One region of the Ensifer sp. 1H6 genome, then DNA from elsewhere that is predicted to be linked to it. Evidence: predicted binding sites of a transcription regulator. Region 1 holds the regulator's gene; each other region holds the start of a gene.
What was found. Region 1 encodes PhoB, which activates phosphate uptake and scavenging genes when phosphate is short. Its sites were predicted from a motif close to TGTCATNNANCTGTCAT; they were not measured.
Positions count from the first base shown of each region.

Region 2: phnC (phosphonate ABC transporter ATP-binding protein) is a predicted target of PhoB. The motif match lies at 1,481-1,497, and genes of this name have one in related genera.
Region 3: BKP54_RS22740 (DUF2794 domain-containing protein) is a predicted target of PhoB. The motif match lies at 2,820-2,836, and genes of this name have one in related genera.

Region 1 is NZ_MOAI01000017.1:7,025-12,886, forward strand. Features, by position in the region: gene pstA (phosphate ABC transporter permease PstA) at 1-332, shown strand, start outside; gene pstB (phosphate ABC transporter ATP-binding protein PstB) at 346-1,161, shown strand; gene phoU (phosphate signaling complex protein PhoU) at 1,218-1,928, shown strand; gene phoB (phosphate regulon transcriptional regulator PhoB) at 2,232-2,915, shown strand; gene BKP54_RS19950 (GcrA family cell cycle regulator) at 3,084-3,605, opposite strand; gene BKP54_RS19955 (aspartate aminotransferase family protein) at 4,027-5,226, shown strand; gene argF (ornithine carbamoyltransferase) at 5,356-5,862, shown strand, end outside.
Region 2 is NZ_MOAI01000005.1:242,273-248,134, forward strand. Features, by position in the region: gene phnD (phosphonate ABC transporter substrate-binding protein) at 1-488, opposite strand, end outside; gene phnC (phosphonate ABC transporter ATP-binding protein) at 575-1,417, opposite strand; gene BKP54_RS08440 (FAD-binding oxidoreductase) at 1,586-2,713, opposite strand; gene BKP54_RS08445 (LysR family transcriptional regulator) at 2,794-3,750, opposite strand; gene BKP54_RS08450 (acyl-CoA dehydrogenase) at 4,051-5,238, shown strand; gene BKP54_RS08455 (CaiB/BaiF CoA-transferase family protein) at 5,249-5,862, shown strand, end outside.
Region 3 is NZ_MOAI01000021.1:28,124-33,985, forward strand. Features, by position in the region: gene acnA (aconitate hydratase AcnA) at 1-1,486, shown strand, start outside; gene BKP54_RS22735 (thioredoxin family protein) at 1,670-2,443, shown strand; gene BKP54_RS22740 (DUF2794 domain-containing protein) at 2,857-3,261, shown strand; gene BKP54_RS22745 (GNAT family N-acetyltransferase) at 3,329-3,886, opposite strand; gene BKP54_RS22750 (Bax inhibitor-1/YccA family protein) at 4,008-4,745, opposite strand; gene BKP54_RS22755 (ABC transporter permease) at 4,967-5,862, opposite strand, start outside.

The DNA.
Region 1 (5,862 bases):
TCGGTGCGTCGAAGATGCAGACCATCTTCCACCACGTCCTGCCGCTGGCGATGCCGGGCATCCTGACCGGCACGATCATCGGTCTCGCCCATGCACTTGGCGAAACCGCGCCGCTGCTGTTGATCGGCATGGTCGCCTTCGTCGTCGATTATCCCGGCTCGCCGATGGAGCCGTCGACCGCGCTGCCGGTGCAGATCTACATGTGGGCCAACGAGGCGGAACGCGCCTTCGTCGAGCGCACATCCGGCGCGATCATCATTCTTCTCATCTTCCTCGTCGTCATGAACCTTGGCGCCATTCTGTTGCGACGTCGCTTTGAGCGCCGTTGGTAGTGAGGTAATTACTATGAACATCATGTCAGAAGCAGCAGTCGAAAAAGCCTTGGATCAGAAAATGAACACCGTGCCCTACAAGATGATCGGCAAGGATGTGTCGGTCTACTACGGCGAGAAGCGTGCGCTTTTCGACGTCAATCTCAATATCCGCGAGAACACGGTGACAGCGCTGATCGGCCCTTCGGGCTGCGGCAAGTCGACCTTCCTGCGCACGCTGAACCGCATGAACGACACCATCGAGAACTGCCGCGTCACCGGCAAGATCACGCTCGATGAAGACGACATCTACGACCCGACGATCGACGTCGTGGAACTGCGAGCCCGCGTCGGCATGGTGTTCCAGAAGCCGAACCCGTTCCCGAAGTCGATCTACGACAACGTCGCCTACGGCCCGCGCATCCACGGGCTTGCCCGCACCAAGTCTGAGTTCGACGAAGTCGTCGAGACCAGCCTGCAGAAGGCTGGTTTGTGGAACGAGGTGAAGGATCGCCTGCAGGAGCCGGGCACCGGTCTTTCGGGCGGCCAGCAGCAGCGTCTGTGCATCGCGCGCGCCGTTGCCGTCAGCCCTGAAGTGATCCTGATGGACGAGCCCTGTTCGGCGCTCGATCCGATCGCGACGGCCAAGGTCGAGGAACTGATCCACGAGCTGCGTACCAACTTCACGATCGTCATCGTCACCCACTCGATGCAGCAGGCGGCGCGTGTTTCGCAGCGCACTGCCATGTTCCACCTCGGCAATCTTGTCGAGGAGAACGACACCGACAAGATGTTCACCAATCCGGATGACCAGCGTACCCAGGACTACATCATGGGCCGGTTCGGTTGATGGCCGAAGCTCCTCTTCACCCCGTTTCCTGAACGCGCCCGCAAGGATCGAAGACTATGTCCATGCACATAATGTCCGCCTACGACGAAGAACTGAAATATCTCACGCGCCGCATCTCCGAGATGGGCGGGCTTGCCGAGCAGATGGTGGGCGAATCCGTTCGTGCGCTTGTCAATTCTGACCTCGCCTTGGCGCAGAAGGTGATCTCCGACGACACCATCCTCGATGAAGCCGAACGCCAGATCGGCGAAAAGGCAATCGTCACCATCGCCAAGCGCCAGCCCGTTGCTGCCGACCTGCGCGAGATCATGGGATCGATCCGCATCGCGTCCGATCTGGAGCGCGTCGGCGACCTCGGCAAGAACAACGCCAAGCGTGTCATCGCGGTTGCCGGCTCCGGCATCCCGCGCAAGCTGGCGCGCGGTCTCGAACACCTGGCAGAGCTTGCGCTGGTGCAGCTCAAGGAAGTCCTCGACGTCTACGCTTCCCGCTCGCCGGAGAAGGCCAACAGCATCCGCGAGCGCGACGAGGAGATCGACGCGATCTACACCTCGCTGTTCCGCGAGCTGCTCACCTACATGATGGAAGATCCGCGCAACATCACGCCCTGCACGCATCTTCTCTTCTGTGCCAAGAACATCGAGCGTATCGGCGACCACGCCACCAATATCGCCGAGACGATCTACTACATGGCGACGGGCGCGCAGCCGGAAGGCGAGCGTCCGAAGGACGACAATACGTCGACGCTGGGTGCCGTGAAGGACTAACGCATGTCGCGCAAAAGTGCGCAGCGGTTTTGCGATAACGACATGTGCAAAAACAAGAACTTAAAGCACAACAAGCGCATCTTAGAGATCGCGACGCGCTTTAAGACCCGGATACGTTCGAGTGCCTGCTTATGAACCTGCTCCGGTCGCAGCCCTGGTTGCGGCCCTGCTCTACTGCGTCTGAAGCTATACGTTTTCGCGCGTGCCTATGAAAACGCGCGGAGTGCTCCAGATTCTATATGTTCGAGCATCTCTTTGCGTTCGATCGAACGCGAGACGCTCTGGGTAAGGAGACGTTGCCTGATGTTGCCGAAAATCGCCGTTGTCGAAGACGAAGAGGCGCTGAGTGTCCTGCTGCGTTATAACCTCGAAGCCGAAGGGTTCGATGTTGATACGATCCTGCGCGGAGACGAGGCGGAGATCCGCCTACAGGAGCGCCTCCCGGATCTCCTGATCCTCGACTGGATGCTGCCGGGCGTTTCCGGCATCGAGCTTTGCCGCCGGCTGCGCCAACGTCCGGAAACCGAGCGCCTGCCGATCATCATGCTGACGGCGCGCGGCGAGGAGAGCGAGCGGGTTCGTGGCCTTGCCACCGGCGCCGACGATTATGTCGTCAAGCCGTTCTCGACCCCGGAGCTGATGGCCCGTGTCAAGGCGATGCTGCGGCGCGCCAAGCCCGAGGTCCTCTCGACGCTGCTTCGCTGCGGCGACATCGAGCTCGATCGCGAGACCCATCGCGTGCATCGCCGCACCCGCGAGGTCCGCCTTGGTCCGACGGAATTCCGCCTGCTCGAATTCCTGATGTCGTCGCCGGGCCGGGTGTTCTCGCGCTCGCAACTCCTTGATGGCGTCTGGGGCCACGATATCTATGTCGACGAGCGCACCGTCGACGTGCATGTCGGTCGCTTGCGCAAGGCACTGAATTTCTCGAGCATGCCTGATGTCATCCGCACCGTTCGCGGTGCCGGCTACTCGCTCGAAAGCTGAGCCAGCCGGCCACTGCAGCGCCGCGCATCTTAATGGACGCGCAAAGGTCGCTGTTGCATCTTGAATTGCGGCATGTTTCCTTGAAGCGAATACGAACCAGGGAAACATGCAGCAGCCAATAAAAAAGGGGCCGTGCGGCCCCTTTTCTGCATGTGGTTTTCGGTCGTCTCAGCGAGCGCGACGGCGCTCGGAGGTCGGCTGATAGGCAAGCCGCGCATGGAATGTGCAATAGGGCGAAGCTTCCGGGGAATCGTTGCCGCAGAAGTGGAATTCTTCCTTGAGCGGGTCGCCGATCGGCCATTTGCAGGTGCGCTCGGTCAACTGCGTCAGCTCCAGGCGGCGCGACATTGGCACGACCACATCCGTCTGGATGCGGAAATCCTGTTCGGCGACGAGATCGACTTCGACCTCTTCCTTGAGCACGGTCGCGCCGGCCGCACGGGTAACCGTCCGTGTCGTGACGCGCGAAGCGTAGTTCGGAGCGCGCGGCGCCGAAGTCGGGCGCTGCTTCGGCCGGGTCGCGGCGGTGGTTCCGCCAGCCTTGGCCCTGCCGGGCAGGCTCAGCCGGTGAACCTTGCCGATGACCGCATTGCGGCTGACGCCGCCGAGCTGTGCCGCGATCTGGCTCGCGCTCAGGCCCTCGGACCAAAGCTTCTTCAGTTTTTCCACCCGCTCGTCAGTCCAGTTCATTTCTGCACTCTCCGTTCTCAGCGTTGGCGATGACAGAATCTCTCACCACGCTCCGGACAGGCTCCGGAGCTGCAACGCGATAACACTTTTGGTGACTAGGCCCGCCGCATGCGTCTAGTAATTGAACATTAACCTACTGACCGGCGGACTCCGTGGCAAGAGTCCCGCGAATCGCGCCGAATCGATTTCTTGGTTTTCCCCAACTTGCTCGGTGGGCGTTGCATTTTTGCAAGCCCCGTCGCGTGATTTTTTCGTCGCATGGATCAGACCCGTCCGACCGCACTGCAAAGCTTGGTTTTGTTGACATTGCGCTGCGAAATAGGAATAGTGCCTGCGCCGCCGCAAGGCGGCATTTTTAATTTTTTGCCGCGCTCAACAGGGGCTCGGATCGATGCCGATAGCAATGAAGGAGAGGCTCGCCATGACTGCAACCACGCCGCTTTACGACACCTACATGCGTGCGCCGTTGCGTTTCGAGCGAGGAGAGGGCGTCTGGTTGATCGCCGAAGACGGCTCGCGCTATCTCGACTTCGCCGCCGGCGTCGCCGTCAACTCGCTTGGCCATGCGCATCCGCATCTGGTCGAGGCGTTGAAGGCGCAGGCCGAGAAGGTCTGGCACCTGTCCAACCTTTATGAGGTCCCCGGCCAGGAGAGCCTTGCACGCCGGCTGACGGCCGTCACCTTCGCCGATCGTGTCTTCTTCACCAACTCGGGTGCCGAGGCGCTCGAATGCGCGATCAAGACTGCGCGTCGCTACCACTATGCCAAGGGCAATCCGGAGAAGTTCCACATCATCACCTTCGAGGGTGCCTTCCACGGACGCACGATCGCGACCATCGCGGCGGGTGGTCAGCAGAAGTACATCGAGGGCTTTGGCCCGAAGGCCCCGGGTTTCTATCAGGTTCCCTTCGGCGATATCACGGCGCTCAAGGATGCGATCACCGACGAGACGGCGGCGATCCTGATCGAGCCGATCCAGGGCGAGGGCGGCATCCGCCCGGTCACCAAGGAATTCATGCAGGAGCTGCGCGCGCTTTGCGACGAGTTCGGTCTGCTGCTGATCCTCGACGAGGTCCAGTCCGGCGTCGGCCGCACCGGCAAGCTTTTCGCCTATGAATGGGCTGGCATCCGTCCGGATATCATGGCTGTCGCCAAGGGCATCGGCGGCGGCTTCCCGCTCGGTGCCTGCCTTGCGACCGAAGAGGCGGCTGCCGGCATGGTCGCCGGTACGCACGGTTCGACCTATGGCGGCAACCCGCTTGCCATGGCTGTCGGCAACGCCGTGCTCGACGTCATCCTGGCCGACGGTTTCCTGGAGCATGTCCGCGACGTGGCCCTGGTCTTCCGCCAGGGCCTCGCGTCGTTGAAGGACCGTTTCCCCGATGTGATCGAGGATATCCGCGGCGACGGCCTGATGCTCGGCATCAAGGCGAAAGGCCCTTCGGCCGATCTCCTGAAGGCGATCCGCGCGGAGAAGCTGCTGGCTGTTCCGGCCGGCGAAAACGTCCTGCGCCTGTTGCCGCCGCTGACGGTGACCGCCGCGGAAGCGCGCGAAGGCCTGGCGCGGATCGAGCGCGCGGCCGAAGCCGTGAGAAGCAGCAGCGGTACCGCCGCAGCCTAATTTGTGAACCCGGAGATCGGCAGCGATTTTCCCAAGGGTCCATGCGCGAGCCCAAGGTGTCGAGCGTTCTTTTGGCTCTTCGACACCGGTCGCGCTCCACGGGCCATTCTGAGACAGGAATTGACTACGATGGCAGGCACAAGACATTTCATCGATCTTTCGGCCATGACGGCAGCCGATCTGCGCACGATCATCGATGACGCACGCGTGCGAAAGACGGCGACGAAGGCCGGAACCGCCGAAAAGCCGCTCGCCGGCAAGATGTTGGCGATGATCTTCGAAAAGCCTTCGACCCGCACGCGCGTCTCCTTTGACGTCGGCATGCGCCAGCTCGGCGGCGAAACCCTGTTTCTCTCGGGCACCGAAATGCAGCTCGGCCGCGCCGAGACCATCGGCGACACTGCCAAGGTGCTGTCACGCTACGTCGATGCGATCATGATCCGCACCACCGATCATCGCCGTCTTCTCGAGCTTGCCGAGCACGCCACGGTGCCCGTCATCAACGGCCTGACCGACGACACCCATCCCTGCCAGATCATGGCCGATATCATGACCTTCGAGGAGCATCGCGGCCCGGTGAAGGGCAAGACCATCGCCTGGACCGGCGACGGAAACAACGTGCTTCACTCGCTGATC
Region 2 (5,862 bases), on a different contig from region 1:
GCGCCGATCGATTCCGGCAGGGTGACGAGCGGGATGAGGTAGCCAGAGGTCGAGTCCGGATCGGCAAAGCCGAGCTTCTTGCCCTTCAGGTCTTCGAGCTTGGTGATGCCGGAGTCCTTGCGGGCGACCATGATCGAGTGGTAGCCGGTCGAACCGTCGGTCTGGACGGTCGTCAGGATCGGCTCGACCGCGTCGGCCTTGGCGAGGTAGATCTTGGCAAAGCCCGAAGCGCCGAGTTCGGCGTAGTCGAGCGTGCCGCCGAGCAGGCCCTGGATGACGCCGTCATAGTCGGCGGCCGGGAACAGCGAAACCTTTTCGACGCCGATTGCAGCCGGCAGCTTGTCGACGATACACTGGAAGTTGCGCAGGCGGTCGGCTTCGTTTTCGCCGCCGATGATACCGACGCGGAATTCCTTGAGGTCTTCGGCCTGAGCGTGGCCGACGAGGGCGAGCAGGGCGACAGCGCCCAGAAGAGCTTTCTTCAGCATAAGGTTCTCCCGTTTCTCCGGCTTTGCCGGATGATATTCGGTTTCAAAGAGGTGCCCTTGACGTGGGCCTTCGATCCTGGCGGGCGTCAGATGCCGGCCAGTGCCAGCGGCTGGAGGCCGGCAGATGCCGTTTGTTCCTGCGGAATGGCCGCCGGAATGTTGATGCTTGTCGAGGTCATCGATTCCTCGATGCCCGTATCGGCGCCGTAGATCTCGGCGACGGCGGCCGCCGTCAGGTCCTTCGGCTGGCCGTCGAAGACGACGCGGCCGTGCGCCATACCGATGATCCGCTCGCAGTAGTTGCGCGCCGTGTCGAGCGTGTGGAGATTGGTGATTACGGTGATGCCGTCGCGCTCGTTGATGTCGCGCAGCGCGTCCATGACGATCTTGGCGTTGAGCGGGTCGAGCGAGGCGATTGGCTCGTCAGCGAGCAGAACCTTCGGCTGCTGCATCAATGCGCGGGCGATGGCCACGCGCTGCTGCTGGCCGCCGGAAAGCGTGCCCGCCGCCTGCAGCGCCGTCTGCTCGATGCCGAGGCGCTCCAGCGCGCCGATCGCCATGATGCGCTCTTCGCGGGTAAACATGTTGAGGATGCTCAGAACCGTCGAACGATGGTTCAGGCGACCCAGCAGCACATTGGTCAGAACGTCGAGGCGCGGCACCAGATTGAACTGCTGGAAGATCATCGCGCAGTCGCGCTGCCAGTTGCGCAGTGCGGCACCGCGCAGTGACGAGACTTCCGTGCCGGCGAACTCGATCGAGCCGGACGACAGGTCGACCAGGCGATTGATCATGCGAAGCAGCGTCGACTTGCCAGCGCCGGAGCGGCCGATCACGCCGACCATCTGGCCCTGGGGAATGTCGAAGGTAACCGAGCTCACGGCTGTCTTCTTGCCGAACTGGCGGGTTACATTCTTCAACTGAAACATTTCTAGCAGGTCCTCTTTCGGGGAGACCGGTCATCGGTATGACACCTGCCATATCGGCGCTTCATGAAAGCGAAATGTCAGTTTCTTGTAGTTTATGTTACAGTTCACAGCCTCGCCGACATCCTTAACGGAATGTGACAATCGCAGCGGGATGGAGGTGCGTTGTCGCTACCTCAGGAAGCGCTCGGGGTTGAAACCGACTGGGTCAAGGCCGTTTGCGGCGAAGCTTTCGGGCGCCGGTAGGCCAATCAGCAGGTTTGCGGCAAGCGCGCCTAGTGCCGGCGACGTCAGAATGCCGTAGCCGCCCTGGCCGGCAAGCCAGAAGAAATCCGGACGATCCTTGGCGTGACCGATCACCGGCAGCTTGTCCGGTGAAAAGCTGCGCAAGCCAGCCCAGCTCTTGAAGATGCGGCGGACCGGGACGGTCGTCGCCTCTTCCACGTAGTGGGCGCCCCAGGCGACATCGATCTCCTCGGGCTGCACGTCCGTCGGTTCGCACGGCGTGGCGTCGGCAGGAGAGGCAAGCAGCCGCCCGCCTTCGGGCTTCATATAGAAGTCCTCGTCGATCTCGTTGATCTCGGGCATTGTCAGGGCATCGATCTCCGCGGGAAGGTCCACCGTGATCGCGCTGCGGCGATGCGGCACGATGCCGACCGGCGTCACGCCGAAGAGGCTTGCGACCGGGTCGGCCCAGCCGCCAGCCGCATTGACGATGACCTGGGCATGGATCTCGCCGGCATTCGTCGAAAGCACCCAGCCATTTGCCTCGCGGCGCGGAGCCACGATGTCGCTGCGCTCAATCACCTCGGCGCCATGGCGACGTGCGCCGCGCAGGTAACCCTGCAGCAGGTTCTCGACCTCGATGTCCCAGAAATTCGGGTCATAAAATGCGGCCGCCACATAGTCGCGCCGAAGAATCGGTACGCGGGTGATTGCTTCGTCGACAGTCAGCCTTCGCAGGTCGGGATTGACAGCGCTTTCCTCGGCAAACACCGCCTCAAGCCGTGCCACTTTCTCCGCATTGGCGATCATGACGCCGCCACGCTGCTTCAACAGCGGTACGTCGGAAAAGCCTTCGGGAGGCTGATCGAAGAAAGTCTTGGAGATCGCCGCGAGCTTGCACACTTCAGGGGCGTTGTACCGCAGAACGAATTCGGCGGCGGAGCGCCCGGTGCTGTGATAACCGAGCCCGTCTTCCCGCTCGATGACGGCAACGGAGCGGTGCGGTGCCAGAAAAAAGGCCAGCGAAAGGCCGGCAATGCCGCCACCAACGATTGCCACATCAAATTCACGCATGTCCCGACCCCGCTCCTGATTTGGTGGGACCATAGGCAGCGCGTGTTACGCGTTCAAATTTATAACGGGAAATGTCGCTATCAATTCTGCTGATGATCAAGGCAGTGATCAAGCGGCGCGGTATCGGCCACATGCGCAAGGAAGGCGGCCTCGGCCGGATTGAGAATCGAGTTCGGGTTGGAGATGCGAAACACATCCGTCGTTGGCAGGTTGTGGTAGGGCGGCAGTTGCCAAAGTCGTCCGCCGGCGACGGCGGGCGCTGCCAGATGATCCGGCAGCATGCCGATGCCGACGTTGGAGGCGATCAGCCGCATCACTTCCTCGACATTGCAGGAGACGGCCCGAACCTGCTGGCCAAACGAGCCAATGGCGCGCACTGCCGTCACGGAGTTCATATGCTGTCCGCCGAGCACATCGGCGATGAAGGCGATATAGGCATTGCCGCGAAGATCGTTGAAATCAACACCCTCGACACCGAACAGGGGATGCTCGCGGCCGCAGTAAAGCGCATAGCGCTCACGCACGTGGAAGCTCTTGTTCAGCCAGGCGGGGATGTTGCCGTCGCAAAGACCCATCGTCGCGATGTTGCGTTCGACTGCGCTCAGAACGTCCACAGTCGTGGCGACCGTCACCGAAATCGTTACCTTCGGATGCTGGATAAAGAAGCTCTCGAGCTTCCGGTCCCAGGCCGGGTTGTGGGCATGGCTGACGACATGAATGTTGAGGTGGCCGGTGATTTCCTCGCCCGCCGTTTCAAGGACGTTGGGAAGCCGGATGACGGCCGCGAAGATGTCGCGGCACTGCGCGTGCAATCGGGCGCCGGCATCGGTCAGGTCGAAGCGGCCCGGGCGGCGGTCGATGAGCTTTTGCCCAACGGTCTGTTCGAGCCGCTTGAGCGCCATGCTGACGGCCGGCTGCTGCAGCAGGAGCCTGTTGGCCGCAGCGGTGATGCTGCCTTCCTCCACCACGACGACGAATGTGCGCAGCAAGTTCCAGTCGAGATTGTGAGCAAAGCGTTCTAAGCGGTCGTTGGCCATTGGCGGGTACGAGCATGGACCTTTAGCGTGGCACTGGCGCGGCGCGGTGACGACGAGCGCCGCCAAGTGAACCCGACTCTTGTCGCCATATTTCGACGGATTTGCAACATGAACGGCACCTGGCGACCGGTGGCACGCCCAATGTGTAGCGCGCAAGGAGTCCGGCGGCACTTCACAGCCGATTGTGTGGCGCTCAGCGAGGCCATTCCGCAGACGCATGAGGCGGTGCCTCAATTTCGTTTGAAAGCCTTGGTTCTGCTTGCCATAACCGCAAGTGGAAAAATCCGATGGGAGAGAAACATGGCCGGCAAGACGCAATTTCAATGGGACGACGCGTTCCTCCTCGAAGATCAGTTGACCGAGGACGAGCGCATGATCCGCGACACGGCACGAGCCTATGCACAGGATCGCCTGCAGCCGCGGGTCATCGCTGCCTATCGCGAAGAATCGACTGATCCCGAAATCTTCCGGGAAATGGGCGAACTTGGTCTGCTCGGCGCGACCGTATCGGAGACCTACGGCGGTGTCGGCGCTTCCTATGTCGCCTATGGTCTTGTCGCCCGCGAAGTCGAGCGCGTCGATTCCGGCTACCGATCGATGATGAGCGTGCAATCCTCGCTGGTCATCTACCCGATCTACGCCTATGGCTCGGAGGAGCAGAAGCAGAAGTATCTGCCGAAGCTGATCAGCGGCGAATGGATCGGCTGCTTCGGCCTGACGGAGCCTGACGCCGGTTCCGACCCCGGCGGCATGAAGACCCGTGCCATCAAGACGGAGAACGGCTACCGTCTCGTCGGCTCGAAGATGTGGATCTCCAATGCGCCGATCGCCGATGTCTTTGTCGTCTGGGCAAAGTCCGAAGCCCATGGCAATGCCATTCGCGGCTTCGTGCTCGACAAGGGCATGAAGCGCCTCTCGGCGCCGAAGATTGCCGGCAAGCTGTCGCTGCGCGCCTCGATCACCGGCGAAATCGTCATGGACAATGTCGAGGTCGGCGAAGATGCGCTGCTGCCGAATGTCGAGGGGCTCAAGGGCCCGTTCGGCTGCCTCAACCGCGCCCGCTACGGCATTTCCTGGGGTGCGCTTGGCGCGGCCGAGTTCTGCTGGCACGCCGCTCGTCAATACGGTCTCGACCGCAAGCAGTTCAACCGCCCGCTCGCTCAGACGCAGCTCTTCCAGAAGAAGCTCGCAGACATGCAGACGGAGATCTCGCTCGGACTTCAGGGTTCGCTGCGCGTCGGTCGCCTGATGGATGAAGGCCGCATGGCGCCGGAAATGATCTCGATCGTCAAGCGCAACAATTGCGGCAAGGCACTCGACATCGCCCGCATGGCCCGCGACATGCACGGCGGCAATGGCATCTCCGAGGAATACCAGGTGATGCGCCACATGGTGAACCTCGAGACGGTCAACACCTATGAGGGCACGCACGACGTTCATGCGCTGATCCTCGGCCGCGCCCAGACCGGCCTCCAGGCCTTCTTCTGAGCGGCCGATCATGGAAGCGCCACTGAAGGGTATTCGCGTTCTTGAGCTTGCCCGCATTCTCGCCGGTCCCTGGATCGGCCAGACGCTCGCCGATCTCGGCGCCGACGTCATCAAGGTGGAGAGCCCGGCGGGTGACGACACCCGCACCTGGGGCCCCCCATTCGTCGCCGGCGAGGAGGGGGAGAAGCTCGACGCGGCCTATTTCCACGCCTGCAATCGCGGCAAGCGCTCGGTGGTGCTCGATTTCACCACCGAGGAAGGGCAGGAGGCGGTGCGCCGGCTGGTGGCACAATCCGACGTCCTGCTGGAAAACTTCAAGGTCGGCGGCCTCGAGAAATATGGTCTCGACTACGCGAGCCTGAAGAAGGTCAATCCGCGCCTGATCTATTGCTCGGTCACGGGCTTCGGTCAGGATGGACCCTATGCGCATCGCGCCGGTTACGATTACATCGTCCAGGGCATGAGCGGGATCATGGATCTGACCGGCGAGCCGGATCGTGAGCCGCAGAAGATCGGCGTCGCCTTTGCCGATATTTTCACCGGGCTTTATGGCGTCATCGCCGTCCAGGCGGCATTGGCGCAGCGCGAGCGAACCGGTAAGGGCCAGCAGATCGACATGGCCTT
Region 3 (5,862 bases), on a different contig from region 1:
AGGCGACTACAAGAAGCCGGGCCAGCTTTCGAACCGCTACGCTGTCGAAGGCACCGACTTCGATCTCGGCCATGGCGACGTTGCCATCGCTGCGATCACGTCGTGCACCAACACGTCCAACCCGTCGGTTCTGATCGCCGCCGGCCTTCTCGCCCGCAACGCCGTTGCCAAGGGCCTGAAGTCCAAGCCGTGGGTCAAGACCTCGCTTGCACCGGGATCGCAGGTCGTCGGCGAATACCTCGCCAAGTCGGGCCTGCAGAAGGACCTCGACGCGCTTGGCTTCAACCTCGTCGGCTTCGGCTGCACCACCTGCATCGGCAACTCCGGTCCGCTGCCGGCCCCGATCTCCAAGACGATCAACGACAAGGGCCTGATTGCCGCCGGCGTTCTCTCCGGCAACCGCAACTTCGAAGGCCGTATTTCGCCGGACGTTCAGGCCAACTACCTCGCCTCGCCGCCGCTCGTCGTCGCCTATGCACTCGCCGGAACGGTTCAGAAGGACCTGACCAACGAGCCGCTCGGCGAAGATCGGGACGGCAACCCGGTCTTCCTCAAGGACATCTGGCCGACCTCCAAGGAAATCCAGGAGTTCATCTTCAAGTACGTGACCCGCGAACTCTACGCGACCAAGTACGCCGACGTGTTCAAGGGCGACGAAAACTGGCAGGCCGTTCAGGTTCCTCCGGGCCAGACCTACGCCTGGGACGATGGTTCGACCTACGTGCAGAACCCGCCCTACTTCGTTGGCATGGGCAAGTCCGGCTTGGGCATCTCCGATATCAAGGGTGCTCGCGTTCTCGGCCTGTTCGGCGACAAGATCACCACCGACCACATCTCGCCGGCCGGTTCGATCAAGGCGGCTTCGCCGGCCGGTTCGTACCTCATCGACCATGGCGTCGGCGTCGCCGACTTCAACCAGTACGGTACGCGTCGCGGCAACCATGAGGTGATGATGCGCGGCACCTTTGCCAACATCCGCATCCGCAACCACATGCTCGGCCCGAACGGCAAGGAAGGTGGCTACACCATCCACTATCCGTCGAAGGAAGAGATGTCGATCTACGATGCGGCCATGCAGTACAAGGAAGAGGGCGTTCCGCTCGTCATCTTCGCCGGCGTCGAATACGGCAATGGCTCGTCGCGCGACTGGGCTGCAAAGGGCACCAACCTGCTCGGCGTCAAGGCCGTGATCGCCCAGTCCTTCGAGCGTATCCACCGCTCGAACCTGGTCGGCATGGGCGTCATCCCGTTCGTCTTCGAACAGGGAACGACTTGGGAATCGCTGGCCTTGAAGGGCGACGAGATCGTCACGATCGACAATCTCGCCAACGTTCAGCCGCGCGAAAAGCGCGTCGCCAAGATCACCTATGGCGACGGCAGCGTGAAGGACGTTCCGCTCGTTTGCCGCATCGATACGCTCGATGAAGTCACCTACGTCAACAATGGCGGCATCCTGCAGACGGTTCTGCGCGACCTCGCCGCCTGATCGCTCTGGTTGCTTGAAACATTGAAAGGCCGGGATACCGCAAGGTGTCCCGGCCTTTTCACGTTTCCTATAGGTTGCCTGCCCATATCCTCACTCCAACGTGACTTCCCGTTGAAGCATCGGCGTCGTATGTAATGGACTTCCCCGTGAAGTAGGCCTGTCGGCCGCCAATGAAGTGACGCCATGACATTCGCAGACAGATATTTCCTTCGCCCCGTTGCAATGGCTTTCGGGCTTTTTGCTGCAGCGTCGGTTCCGGCTATGGCTGAGGATGGCAAGGTTATCAAAGGCGTCGTCGAACTCTTCACCAGCCAGGGCTGTTCCTCCTGCCCTCCAGCCGATGCCGCCTTGAAGAAGCTGGTCGATGACGGCGACGTGGTGGCGCTGTCCTATCACGTCGACTACTGGAACTATCTCGGTTGGAAAGACACGCTCGCCTCGACAGAGAACACAGACCGGCAATATGCCTATGCCCGCATGCTGGGTCGAAATGGCGTCTACACACCGCAGGCGATCCTCAACGGTCGCGACCACGTCAACGGCGCCAATCTGCAGGCGATCAAATCCCGGCTCGACGCCATGAAGACCGCCGGCAAGGGGCTTGCCGTTCCGGTTGATGCGAAGATCAACGGCGAGGAGATTTCGATCAAGGTCGGCGCGGGTGACGGCAAGGCAAATGTCGTCGTCGTCTATTTCGACCGGGCGAAGATCGTCAATGTCGAGAAAGGCGAAAACAGCGGCAAGAAGATCGCCTACTGGCACGCAGTGCGCGATATCCAGACCATTGGCATGTGGGATGGCAAGCCTGCGACCTTCACCCTGCCTGCAACCGTCCTGACGGAGCAGCGTGGCAAAAGCGGCTGCGCGGTGCTGTTGCAGTCGATGAAAGATGCTGAAACCCCGGGCGCGATCATCGGCGCGACTGCCGTGCTCGCCGGCCCGCAGGGCAAACTGTGAGCGGCTGCAGGACGCTTTAAGTCGGAATCGATTTAGGGAAAATAGGCGGCATGCCTGAACCATTACAGCGTCCTTTGCGCGTCATACTTGACGCGCGGCGCTGTAAGGGGTGGTTCGGCCCGGCAGCATCGAGGGGCTGGGGCTGAGGGTTCGAAGTTACCGGACCGAACCGGCCATGACTGCGTTCTTTGAAGGTCACGCAGCATGACGATCTGACCGGACATACGGTGGCAACGACTCTGTCCGTCAGCGCCCGCGAGTTTTGCGGTGAATTGGGGCGGCGATTTGACTGAAATGGGGCAGAGGCAAGAAATGCCATCTGCACCCAGCGGCTCCGGCCGGTTCCGGCTTGCTTTTCGGCTCGTGTCAGGCAAACTGTTATCGTTCTGTCACAACAGAAGGCCGGATTGCCGATGACCGATGAGCCGGATCTGCCGCGAGGCGAGGCGCGACATCAGCGCCAGACCACTTCTGAAGTGGTCGTCGATCTCTCGGAATACAAGAACGCCCGGAATGCTCCTCCCATCACCTTTCACCGCCGAGAACTCGACCAGATCCTGTGGGTCTACGGCCGCATGGTCGGCGAAGGCGAATGGCGCGACTACGCCATTGACCACCTGAAGGACCGCGCCGTCTTCTCCGTTTTCAAGCGCGCGGGCGAGATGCCTCTCTTCCGCATCGAAAAAAACCCGAAGCTGGCGGCCAAGCAAGGTGCCTTTAGCGTGCTCAACGTCCACGGCACGATTCTGAAGCGCGGGCACGAGCTCGGACAGGTCCTGAAGGTTTTCGACAAGGCGCTCAAGCTGGTCGAAACCTGAGACGCCACATCGGAACGATCGGAGAGTCAGGCCCACATGCCGGCTCTGGCTTCGCTGACATCTGCCCTCAGGCTTGATAAAGCGTATCCGGGTAGACGCCCTCGGGCGGATCGCTCGTCGCTCGATCGCCCAGCGCAAGCTGCATGATCGCGGTATCGAGCCACCGTCCATGCTTGAAGCCGGTCGCCTTCATCAGCCCATGATGTTCGAAACCCAATGATTGATGGACCGCGATCGATGCGGGATGGGCACCGCCGATGACCGCCACCATCTGGCGAAATCCAAGCGCCGTGCAGCGGCGAACAAGCTCGGCGAGCAGCATCCTTCCTGCCCCCTTCCCCCGTGCCGAAGGCGCCAGGTAGATCGAATCCTCGACCAGGAAGCGATAGGCCGTCCGCGTGCGGAAGGCCGAGGCATAGGCGTAGCCGATGATCATGCCCGCCGCGTCGATCGCGACGATGTAGGGATAACCATGGCCGACGATGGTGGAGAAGCGCGCTGCCATTTCCGCCTGCGACGGAGGCGCGACCTCATAGGTCGCCACGCCGTTCAGAACGGATTCGCGATAGATCTCGGCAATGGTGGGCAGATCGGAGACGGTGGCGTCGCGCAGGGTCAGGGACATGGAAGGATCTTGACGGTTGGATTTTTTCATTCAGTCACATGGATCGCACCCGTGGATCAAGCCCTTTTCCGGGCAACAAAAAAGGCGGCCGAAGCCGCCTTTTCCGTCAATCTCTTCAGGCTTAGTTGTTCCGGTTGCCCATGAACTGCAGCATGAACATGAACAGGTTGATGAAGTCGAGGTAGAGCGTCAGCGCGCCCATGATCGCCTTGCGGCCAGCAACGGTGCTGTCGTCGGCATCGTAGTACATTTCCTTGATCTTCTGCGTGTCGTAGGCGGTGAGGCCTGCGAAGATCAGCACGCCGATCACGGAGATTGCGAAGCCGAGTGCCGAAGAGCCGAGGAAGATGTTGACGATCGACGCGATGATGACGCCGAACAGACCCATGATCAGGAACGAGCCCATGCCGGACAGGTCCTTCTTCGTGGTGTAGCCGTAGAGCGACAGTGCACCAAACGAGGCGGCGGTCACGAAGAACGTCTGCACGATGCTCTGGCCGGTAAAGACCATGAAGATCGACGACAGCGAAACGCCCATCAGGGCCGCATAGACCCAGAACGTCATCTGCGCGGCAGAAACGCTCATGCTATTGATGCGGAAGCTCATGAAGAACACGAGACCCAGCGGAGCGAGCATGACGACCCATCTCAGGGGCGACGCATAGAGAAGTTGGGCGAATGCCGGATTGGAGACGGCAAGCGCGAATGTTCCGTAAGCTGCCAGGCCGGTGATCGCCAGGCCGAGGGCCATCAAGTTGTAGACCTTCAGCATGTAGGTGCGAAGGCCTTCGTCGATCACGGCACCCGCCTGAGCGCCGGCGGGCGACATTCGGGTTTGGTAGTTTCTCAGATCAGCCATTGTTTCCTCATTTAAGCCCCGGTTGAACTTACGGTGTCGGGCGGATGACCTGACCGATCGGCCATCATCCCATGCCCAGGCGCCGCTGCGGGGCTCCAGCATGCCTGTGGATAAATATGATGCCGAAAGCCCTTGCGTACAAGACCTTCAGACCCGTGATTCGGCACAGCCTGGGCGTTTATGGCCTTGTATGACAGGGATTTACGGTTAACTCCGTCCGCTCAGAGCTCCCGCAGGACCGGCGCCGCCTTCTGACCCAGCACACGCCAGGTGCCGGCAAGCCCGATGCCAACAGTCATCACCAGCGCAATGACGACCGTGGCAACCGCAACATCCGGCAGGAAACTCGACGGCAGCTTCATGATCCGGCTGACGACGTACCAGGCGGAGACGCCGCCCGCAAACAGCGCAAAGACCGCGGTTGCAAGGCCAAGGATGATGTATTCGTAGCTGAAGGCACGGATCAGCGTGGCGCGCGTGGCGCCCAGCGTCTTCAGCACCACCGCATCGTGGATGCGCGCCCGATTGCCGGCAGCAAGCGCGCCGGCCAGCACCAGGACGGAGGCGACGAGCGCGACGGCGGCGGCAGCACGGATCGCCGTTGCCAGCTGCCCGAGAAGCGCGTTCACAATGTCGAGAGCATCCTTTACCCGCACGCTGGTGATCGTCGGATAGGCGTTGGTCACGGCTTTCAGCACCGTCGCCTCCTCCTCCGGCGTCGCGCCGGGATCGATCACCGTTGCGAGCCACGCATGCGGAGCGCCGGCAAAGGTGTTGGGCGAGAATACCATCACGAAGTTGATCGACAGCGATTCCCATTCGACATTGCGGAAGTTGGCGATCTTGGCGGTGATGTTGCGGCCAAGCACGTTGACCGTCACCATGTCGCCGATCTTCAATCCGAGCTCGCGCGCCTCTTCCGCCGAAAACGACACCAGCGGCTCGCCGCTATGGTCGGGCGCCCACCAGCTGCCTTCTGCAAGCGTCGAATTCTCCGGCTTGTTCTTGGCATAGGTGATGCCGCGGTCGCCGCGCAGCACCCACTGGCCACTCGGCGGGACGTTGCGACTGTTCACGTCCTCGCCGTTGAAGGCGACGATACGGCCGCGCAGCATAG